2 linked regions of the Embleya scabrispora genome follow. The main gene of each other region encodes a partner of the protein of the gene in region 2 in a complex. Links are inferred from orthologs where the notes say so. Each region holds a gene or a part of one and is shown on either strand. Other genes may lie near its edges.

What was found.
Region 1: sucB (region 2) and B4N89_RS09660 share a complex: the UniProt entries of both Bacillus subtilis proteins name them as parts of the 2-oxoglutarate dehydrogenase (OGDH) complex. The link is inferred for Embleya scabrispora from one-to-one orthologs.

What each region holds. Positions count from the first base shown.
Region 1 is NZ_MWQN01000001.1:2,236,198-2,241,422, reverse strand. The notes cover bases 203-4,576. They hold B4N89_RS09660 (multifunctional oxoglutarate decarboxylase/oxoglutarate dehydrogenase thiamine pyrophosphate-binding subunit/dihydrolipoyllysine-residue succinyltransferase subunit), read right to left. Parts: upstream 4,222-4,576; coding sequence 403-4,221; downstream 203-402. Other genes in these bases: B4N89_RS09655 (HAMP domain-containing sensor histidine kinase), read right to left, coding at 4,461-4,576; B4N89_RS09665 (DUF6104 family protein), read right to left, coding at 203-291. In the rest of the region: B4N89_RS09670 (DUF4184 family protein), read left to right, coding at 1-100; more of B4N89_RS09665, read right to left, coding at 109-202; more of B4N89_RS09655, read right to left, coding at 4,577-5,225. UniProt on the Bacillus subtilis protein: E1 component of the 2-oxoglutarate dehydrogenase (OGDH) complex which catalyzes the decarboxylation of 2-oxoglutarate, the first step in the conversion of 2-oxoglutarate to succinyl-CoA and CO(2).
Region 2 is NZ_MWQN01000001.1:4,916,963-4,920,811, reverse strand. The notes cover bases 345-3,342. They hold sucB (2-oxoglutarate dehydrogenase, E2 component, dihydrolipoamide succinyltransferase), read left to right. Parts: upstream 345-932; coding sequence 933-2,753; downstream 2,754-3,342. Other genes in these bases: B4N89_RS21795 (TIGR01777 family oxidoreductase), read left to right, coding at 2,903-3,342; lpdA (dihydrolipoyl dehydrogenase), read left to right, coding at 345-862. Also shown: more of lpdA, read left to right, coding at 1-344; more of B4N89_RS21795, read left to right, coding at 3,343-3,796. UniProt on the Bacillus subtilis protein: E2 component of the 2-oxoglutarate dehydrogenase (OGDH) complex which catalyzes the second step in the conversion of 2-oxoglutarate to succinyl-CoA and CO(2).

The sequences.
Region 1 (5,225 bases), 2.7 Mb from region 2 along the record:
CGGATTCGGCCGCGGCCTCGCCGTCGGACTGGTGCTTTACGCCCTCGGCTGGGCCGTGTGGCACACCCGCGCGCCGCGCCGCGCCGACACCGGGACCTGACCGGGCCCCTACTCGTCGTCGTCCTCGTCGTCCAGCCGCGCCAGCCAGGTCGCCAACCGCTCGACGGGCGTCTCGAACTCGGGGTTGAGGTCCACGAACGTGCGCAGCTGCTCGGCGAGCCAGGCCAGGGACACCTCCTCCTCGCCGCGCCGCTTCTCCAGCTCCTCGATGCCACGGTCCGTGAAGTACATGCTCTCCGACTCCGGTATCTGTGTGGGATCCACCGCCGAACGCGGCTCCGCCCCGGCGCGCATCGTACGTGCGCCGGGGCGGAGCCGGTGAATCGACCTACGAGCCGTGGATCAGCTCATCGCTTCCTCGACCAGACCCTGCTGCTCGGCCTCGTGCCGCTTGGCCGAACCGACTGCCGGCGACGAGGAGGACGGGCGCGCGATCCGCCGCGGCGCCGGGAGGCCGTACTCGACCAGGTTGAGCGCGATGAACGGCCACGCGCCCTGGTTGGTCGGCTCCTCCTGGGCCCAGACCAGCTCCAGGTCCTTGCCGTAGCGGTCGAGGCCGTAGCGCTCCAACTCGGCCTTGAGCTCGGCCACCGGCAGCGGGTAGAGCCGCTCCACGCGGACCAGCGCGACGTCGTCGCGGCCCGCCTTGGCCCGGCCCGCGGCCAGGTCGTAGTGGAACTTGCCGGAGGACATGACCACCCGCTTGACCTTGGCCGGGTCCACCGTGGTGTCCCCGATCACCGGCCGGAACTGCCCGGTGGTGAACTCCTCGATCTTCGACGCGGCCGCCTTCAGCCGCAGCATCGACTTCGGGGTGAACACCACGAGCGGCTTGTGGTGCGGGTTGAGCGCCTGCCAGCGCAACAGGTGGAAGTAGTTGCTCGGCAGGGTCGGCGCGGCCACCGTCATGTTGTTCTGCGCGCACATCTGCAGGTAGCGCTCGATACGCGCGGACGAGTGGTCCGGGCCCTGGCCCTCGTAGCCGTGCGGAAGCAGCAGGACCACACCGGAGTGCTGGTGCCACTTCTGCTCGGCGGAGGAGATGAACTCGTCCATGATCGACTGCGCGCCGTTGGCGAAGTCGCCGAACTGCGCCTCCCACAACACCAGCGACTGCGGCCGGGCCAGCGAGTAGCCGTACTCGAAGCCCATCGCGGCGAACTCGCTGAGCAGCGAGTCGTACACGGTGAACTTGGCCTGGTCCTCGGACAGGTGCGCGAGCGGGGTGTACTCGGCGCCCGAGGTGCGGTCCACCAGGACCGAGTGCCGCTGGCCGAAGGTGCCGCGCCGGCTGTCCTGGCCGGCGAGGCGCACCGGGCGCCCCTCCATCAGGAGCGAACCGAACGCCAGCGTCTCGCCCATCGCCCAGTCGATCGTGCCGTCCTCGACCATCGCCGCCCGGCGCTGCAACTGCGGCTGCAGGCGCGGGTGTACGGCGAAGTCCTCGGGCAGCGAGACCTGCGACTCGACGATCCGCTTGACCGTCTCGTGCGCGATGCCGGTCGGGTCGATCCGCGGGAAGGCGATGTCGGCCGCGGGGGCGGCCGGGGCCGCCTGCGGGGCCTGCGGCGCGGTGGCCTGCCGGACCTCGGAGAAGACCTTCTCCAGCTGGTCCTGGTAGTCCTTGAGCGCCTGCTCGGCCTCCTCCACCGTGATGTCGCCACGACCGATCAGGGCCTCGGTGTAGAGCTTGCGCACCGAACGCTTCTTGTCGATCAGGTCGTACATCAGCGGCTGGGTGAACGACGGGTTGTCGGCCTCGTTGTGACCCCGGCGCCGGTAGCAGATGAGGTCGATCACCACGTCCTTGTGGAACGTCTGCCGGTACTCGAACGCGAGCTGCGCGATCCGCACGCACTGCTCGGGGTCGTCACCGTTGACGTGGAAGATCGGCGCCTCGATCATCCGCGCGACGTCGGTCGCGTAGATGGACGAGCGGGACGCGGCCGGGGAGGCGGTGAAGCCGACCTGGTTGTTGATCACCACGTGGATCGTGCCGCCGGTGCGGTAGCCGCGCAGCTGCGACATGTTGAGCGTCTCGGCGACCACGCCCTGACCCGCGAACGCGGCGTCGCCGTGCAGCAGGAGCGGCAGGACCGGGAAGTCGGCGCCCTCCATGTCGATGATGTCCTGCTTGGCGCGCACGACGCCCTCCAGGACCGGGTCGACCGCCTCCAGGTGCGAGGGGTTCGCCACCAGGGAGACCTTGACCTGGGCGCCGTCCTCGGAGGAGAACGTGCCCTCGGCGCCGAGGTGGTACTTCACGTCGCCCGAGCCGTGCATCGACTTGGGGTCGATGTTGCCCTCGAACTCGCGGAAGACCTGCGCGTAGGACTTGCCGACGATGTTGGTCAGCACGTTCAGCCGGCCGCGGTGCGCCATGCCGATCGCGACCTCGTCCAGGCCGTCCTCGGCCGCCGCCGAGATGATCGCGTCGAGCAGCGGGATGGTGGTCTCGCCGCCCTCCAGGGAGAAGCGCTTCTGGCCGACGTACTTGGTGGCCAGGAAGGTCTCGAACGCCTCCGCCGCGTTCAGCCGGCGCAGGATGCGCAGCTGGTCCTCGCGGTCCGGCTTGGCGTGCGGCACCTCCACCCGCTCCTGGATCCAGCGGCGCTGGTCCGGGTCCTGGATGTGCATGTATTCGATGCCGACGGTGCGGCAGTAGGTGTCCCGCAGCACGCCGAGCACGTCGCGCAGCGTCATCAGCGACTGCCCCGCGAAGCCGCCGACCGCGAACTCGCGCTCCAGGTCCCACAACGTCAGCCCGTGCTCGACCACGTCGAGGTCCGGGTGCCGGCGCTGCTTGTATTCCAGCGGGTCGGTGTCGGCCATCAGGTGGCCGCGGACCCGGTAGGAGTGGATCAGCTCCTGCACACGTGCCGTCTTGTTGACGTCGTCCTCGTGTGTCGCGGAGATGTCCTGCACCCAGCGCACGGGCTCGTACGGGATGCGCAGCGAACGGAAGATCTCCTCGAAGAAGCAGTCCTCGCCGAGCAGCAGCTGGTTCATCCGACGCAGGAACTCGCCCGACTGGGCGCCCTGGATGATGCGGTGGTCGTAGGTGCTGGTCAGCGTGAGTGTCTTGCTGACCGCGAGGCGGGAGAGGGTGTCCGCGGACGCGCCCGCGAACTCCGCCGGGTAGTCCATCGCGCCCACGCCGACGATCGTGCCCTGACCGGGCATCAGGCGCGGCACCGAGTGCACGGTGCCGATGCCGCCCGGGTTGGTCAGCGAGATCGTCACTCCGGCGAAGTCGTCCACCGTGAGCTTGTTCGACCGGGCCCGCCGGACGATGTCCTCGTACGCCTGCCAGAAGGCGAAGAAGTCCATCTCGTCGGCCTTCTTGATGGCCGCCACCACGAGCTGGCGGTCACCGTTGGCCTTCGTCAGGTCGATCGCGAGACCGAGGTTGACGTGGGCCGGCTTGACCAGGAACGGCTTGCCGTCACGCTCTTCGTACGCGTGGTTCATCGACGGCATCGACTTCGCCGCCTGGACCAGCGCGTAGCCGATGAGGTGGGTGAACGAGACCTTGCCACCGCGAGCGCGCTTGAGGTGGTTGTTGATCACGATCCGGTTGTCGATCAGCAGCTTGGCCGGTACGGCCCGCACGCTGGTCGCGGTCGGAATGGTGAGCGACGAGTCCATGTTGATCGCGACACGTGCCGCCGGGCCCTTGAGCTGGACGGCCTCGGGGGACGCGGCGGACTGCTTCGGTGCGGCGGGCGCCTTGGCGGCCGGCGGCTTCGCCGGCGCCGCGGGGGCGGCCGTCGCGGGCGCGGGCGGGGCCGGAGTGCCGGCCGGGATCGGAGTCGGCGAAGGCGCCGCGTCCTGTACACCGGTCGTCATCATCGGGTGGCTCGGGGCCGGGGCCGGAGTCGTCGTCCCCGTCGCGGTCGACGAAATCGCCGCCGACACCGGGGGTTGCGCCGTGCTCGGCGCGGGGATGCTTCCGGAGTTGTTCGTGGTACCGCTCACTGGTGTGGGGCCGCTCGGGCTTGCCACGGTGGCTGGACCGGCGGACGTCGACGGCGTCGACGGCTCGCTGGGCTTGTAATCGGCGAAGAAGTCCCACCAAGCACGATCCACCGAGTTGGGATCTTGCAAATATTGCTGGTAAATCTCGTCGACGAGCCACTCGTTGGGGCCGAAGCTGGCCATCGGGTTGCTAGGGGACTGTGACGACACGGCGGCAACCGCCCTCTTCCGCTTCCTGGGGTGGTGGACAGCGGGAAACAAGGCTACGCCCTTTGACCGGTGTCGCGCAGGCCCCTCGGCCTCCGCGTCGCGTAGATCACAAACGGTTGACTGTTTAGTCGCGTTTGTTGCTTCCCGCCGTATTGGTGGTCACGGAACGTCATGTCGGGATCGTCCCGTGCAGTAAGTGGCCGATCACCCGATTACGTCGGGTCACCGGGCAGGAGCACTCGGATTCGGCACCCATGGCTCGATTCGGCTACGGAAATATCACCCCCATGCAGATCCACGGCCCAGCGGGCGATCGCGAGCCCGAGTCCGGTTCCCCCGTCGGTGGACGAACTTCCGCCGCCGCGGGTGAAACGTTCGAAGACCCGGCCGCGCTCGGCGGACGGAATCCCCGGACCCTCGTCCAGGACTTCCAGGCACAGGCTGCCGATGCCGTCGTCGCGTCGTGCGCGCAGACTCACCGTGCCACCGAACGGACTGTGCCAGCAGGCGTTGGCCACCAGATTGGTAACAACCTGATGCAGCCGCTCGGGGTCGGCCCGCGCGGTCAGCTCCGCCGGCTGGACGTCGACCTCGAAGCGAACGTCGCCGCCCAGGGCCCCGGTCTCCTGGGTGAGCGCGACCAGGAAGGGCCGGACGGCGAATTCGCGCGCCTGCAGCGGCATCGCCCCCGAATCCAGTCGGGAAAGGTCGAGAAGTTGTGACACGAGTCGGCCCAATCGCGCGGTCTGGGTGAGCGCGAGGCCCAGCGTGTCGGGGTCGGGCTTCTGCACGCCGTCCACGAGGTTCTCCAGCACCGCGTGCAGGGCGGAGATGGGCGTGCGCAACTCGTGCGAGACGTTGGCGACCAGCTCGCGGCGGTGTCGGTCCACCGCCTCCAGGTCGGCCGCCATGTGGTTGAACGCGCCGGCGAGGCGGCCCACTTCGTCGCGGGAGGTGGCGCGCACCCGGCGCGAGTA
Region 2 (3,849 bases):
GGTGCTCGGCGGCGGCGTGATCGGCGTCGAGTTCGCCAGCGCCTGGAAGTCCTTCGGTGTGGACGTGACCATCGTCGAGGCGCTGCCGCACCTGGTCGCCCTGGAGGACGAGGCGAGCAGCAAGCTCCTGGAGCGCGCCTTCCGTCGTCGCGGCATCAAGTTCGAACTCGGCGCGCGTTTCTCCGGCGTCGAGTACACCGACGCGGGCGTGCGGGTCTCGCTGGAGAACGGCAAGCAGATCGAGGCCGAGCTGCTGCTCGTCGCCGTCGGCCGCGGCCCCGTCTCGGCAGGCCTGGGCTACGAGGAGGCCGGCGTCGCGATGGACCGCGGCTACGTCCTGGTCGACGAGTACTGCGCCACGAACGTGCCGACGATCTCGGCCGTGGGCGACCTCATCCCCACCCTTCAGCTCGCCCACGTCGGTTTCGGCGAGGGCATTTTGGTCGCCGAGCGCATCGCCGGGTTGAACCCGGTGCCGATCGACTACGCGGGCGTGCCGCGCGTGACCTACTGCGACCCGGAGGTGGCCTCGGTCGGCCTCACCGAGGCGCAGGCGGTCGAGCGTTACGGCTCGGACAAGCTCGCGTCGATCAGCTACAGCCTCGGCGGCAACGGCAAGAGCCAGATCCTCAAGACGACCGGCCAGGTCAAGGTCGTCTCGGTCAAGGACGGCCCGGTCGTCGGCATCCACATGGTCGGCGCCCGGATGGGCGAGCTGACCTCGGAGGCCCAGCTGATCTACAACTGGGAGGCCCTGCCGGCCGAGGTCGCCCAGCTCATCCACCCGCACCCGACGCAGTCCGAGGCGCTTGGCGAGGCCCACCTCGCGTTGGCGGGCAAGCCCCTGCACGTCCACGACTGACGACGCGCCCCTATCGCGCCCCGTCATCCAAGACCCACGCCTTGAAGCGTTGAGAAGGAGTCATTGACCCATGCCGGTCTCCGTAACACTGCCCGCGCTCGGCGAAAGCGTGCAGGAGGGCACCATCACCCGCTGGCTGAAGCAGGAGGGTGAGCGCGTCGAGCTGGACGAGCCCCTGCTCGAGGTCTCGACCGACAAGGTCGACACCGAGATCCCCTCCCCCGCCGCGGGCATCCTGGTGTCGATCAAGGCCCAGGAAGACGACACGGTCGACGTCGGCGCCGAACTGGCCGTGATCGACGACGGCACCGGGGCTTCGGCTCCGGCCGCCGCACCGGCTCCGCAGGCGGCCGAGGCGCCCGCCGAGGCTCCGGCGCCCGCCGAGGCTCCCGCCGCGCCGGCGGCGCCGGCCGCGCAGGAGCCCGCTCAGGCCGCACAGGAGCCCGCCCAGGCTCCGGCCGCGCCCGCCGGCGACGCGCAGGGCACCCCGGTGCTGCTGCCCGCGCTCGGCGAGAGCGTGCAGGAGGGCACCATCACCCGCTGGCTGAAGCAGGAGGGTGACACGGTCGAGGCCGACGAGCCGCTGCTCGAGGTCTCGACGGACAAGGTCGACACCGAGATCCCGTCGCCGGTCGGTGGCGTGCTGCTGAAGATCAAGGTCGCCGAGGACGAGACGGTGGAGGTCGGCGCCGAGCTGGCCGTCATCGGCGCGCCCGGTGCGGCTCCGGCCGCGGCGCCCGCTCCGGCGGCTGCGGCTCCGGCGGCTGCTCCGGCTCCGGCGGCTGCTCCGGCCACCGCGCCGGCCCAGGCCGCGGCTCCGGCTCCGGCGCCCGCCGCCGCGCCGGCCCAGGCACCCGCGCCGAAGCCGGCTCCGACGCCCGCGCCGGCTCCCGCTCCGCAGGCTGCCGCCCCGGCGCCGCAGCTCGCCCCGCCGGCCGAGGCCGACGGCGCGTACGTCACGCCGCTGGTGCGCAAGCTCGCCGCCGAGCACAACGTGGACCTGGGCGCGATCGAGGGCACCGGCATCGGTGGCCGCATCCGCAAGCAGGACGTCCTGGAGACGGCCCGCAAGCAGCAGGCGGCCCAGGCCGCCGCGGCGGCCTCGGCTCCGGCTCCGGCCGCCGCCGCTCCCGCCGCCAAGGCCGCGGCGCCGATCGAGCCGTCGCCGCTGCGCGGTCGCACCGAGAAGTTGTCGCGGATGCGCACGGTGATCGCCAAGCGCATGGTCGAGTCGCTGCAGACCTCGGCCCAGCTGACCACCGTCGTCGAGGTGGACGTCACCAACATCGCCCGCCTGCGCGACCGGGCGAAGAACGACTTCGTGGCCCGCGAGGGCGTCAAGCTGTCGTTCATGCCGTTCTTCGCCAAGGCGGCGGTCGAGGCGCTCAAGGTCCACCCGGTCCTGAACGCCTCGATGGACCTGGACGCGGGCACGGTCACCTACCACGACGCCGAGCACCTGGTGATCGCGGTGGACACCGACCGCGGCCTGATGGTCCCGGTCATCCACAACGCGGGCGACCTGAACATCGCGGGCCTGTCCCGGAAGATCTCGGACCTGGCGGAGCGCACCCGCACCAACAAGGTCAGCCCCGACGAGCTGGCCGGCGGCACGTTCACGCTGACCAACACCGGTTCGCGCGGCGCGCTGTTCGACACGCCGATCTTCCCGCAGCCGCAGGTCGCGATGCTCGGCACGGGCGCGGTCGTCAAGCGCCCGGTCGTGGTCAACGACCCGACGCTCGGCGAGGTCATCGCGGTCCGTTCGATGGTGTACCTGGCCCTGTCCTACGACCACCGCCTGGTGGACGGCGCGGACGCGGCCCGCTTCCTGCAGACGGTGAAGACCCGTCTCGAGGAAGGCGCCTTCGAGGGCGACCTCGGCCTGTAGGCGACCGCCGGTAGGCAGTCACCTGTAGGAACCCGTCTGTAGGCGCCCCGTCTGCAGGCACCCGGCGACACGCACGACCCGAAGGCGGTTCGGACCCCGGTCCGGGCCGCCTTCGGCATGTTCGGCGCCGGGTAGGTCAGGATGCTCTCATGCGTATCGCCGTCACCGGCTCGTCCGGCCTCGTGGGTTCCGCTCTCGTCCACTCGCTCGCCGCCGACGGCCACGAGGTGGTCCGGCTGGTCCGCCGGCCCCCCGGCGGGCCCGACGAGGTGCGCTGGGACCCGCACGGCGGCACGGTGGACACCGCCGCGCTGGGCCCGGTGGACGCGGCGGTGCACCTGGCCGGCGCGGGCATCGGCGATCGGCGCTGGACGGCCGCGTACAAGCGCGAACTCCGGGACAGCCGGGTCCTGGGCACCGCGGCCGTCTCGCGCGCGCTGGCGGCCCTGCGACCGGCGCCGCGGGTACTGCTGGCCGGCTCCGCGATGGGCTACTACGGCGACACGGGCGAACGCGAGGTGGACGAGTCGTCCCCGCCCGGGACCGGCTTCCTGGCCGACCTGTGCACGGAGTGGGAGGCGGCCACCGCGCCCGCCGTCGAGGCCGGCATCCGGGTCGCCCACCTGCGCACCGGCCTGGTGGTCTCCCGCTCCGGCGGCGCGTGGGGCCGGATGTTCCCGCTGTTCCGGGCCGGCCTCGGCGGCCGACTCGGCTCGGGCAGGCAGTACTGGAGCTTCATCTCCCTGATCGACGAGGTGGCCGCGATCCGCCACGTCCTGGACCACCCGACCCTGTCCGGCCCGGTCAACCTGACCGCCCCGAACCCGGTCACCAACGCCGAGGCCACCAGGGCCATGGGCCGGGCCCTGCACCGCCCCACCCTCCTCGCGGTCCCCCCATTCGCGCTACGCATCGCCCTCGGCGACTTCGCCAAGGAGATCCTCACCGGTCAGCGCATGGTGCCCAGGGTCCTCCTCGACTCCGGCTTCACCTTCGAACACCCCACCATCGACACCGCCATCGCCGCCGCCCTGGCGAAGTGACCCCGACGTCACGTCCGGCCCGCCCGTCGACCGGTGGACGCCCTGCTGTCGCC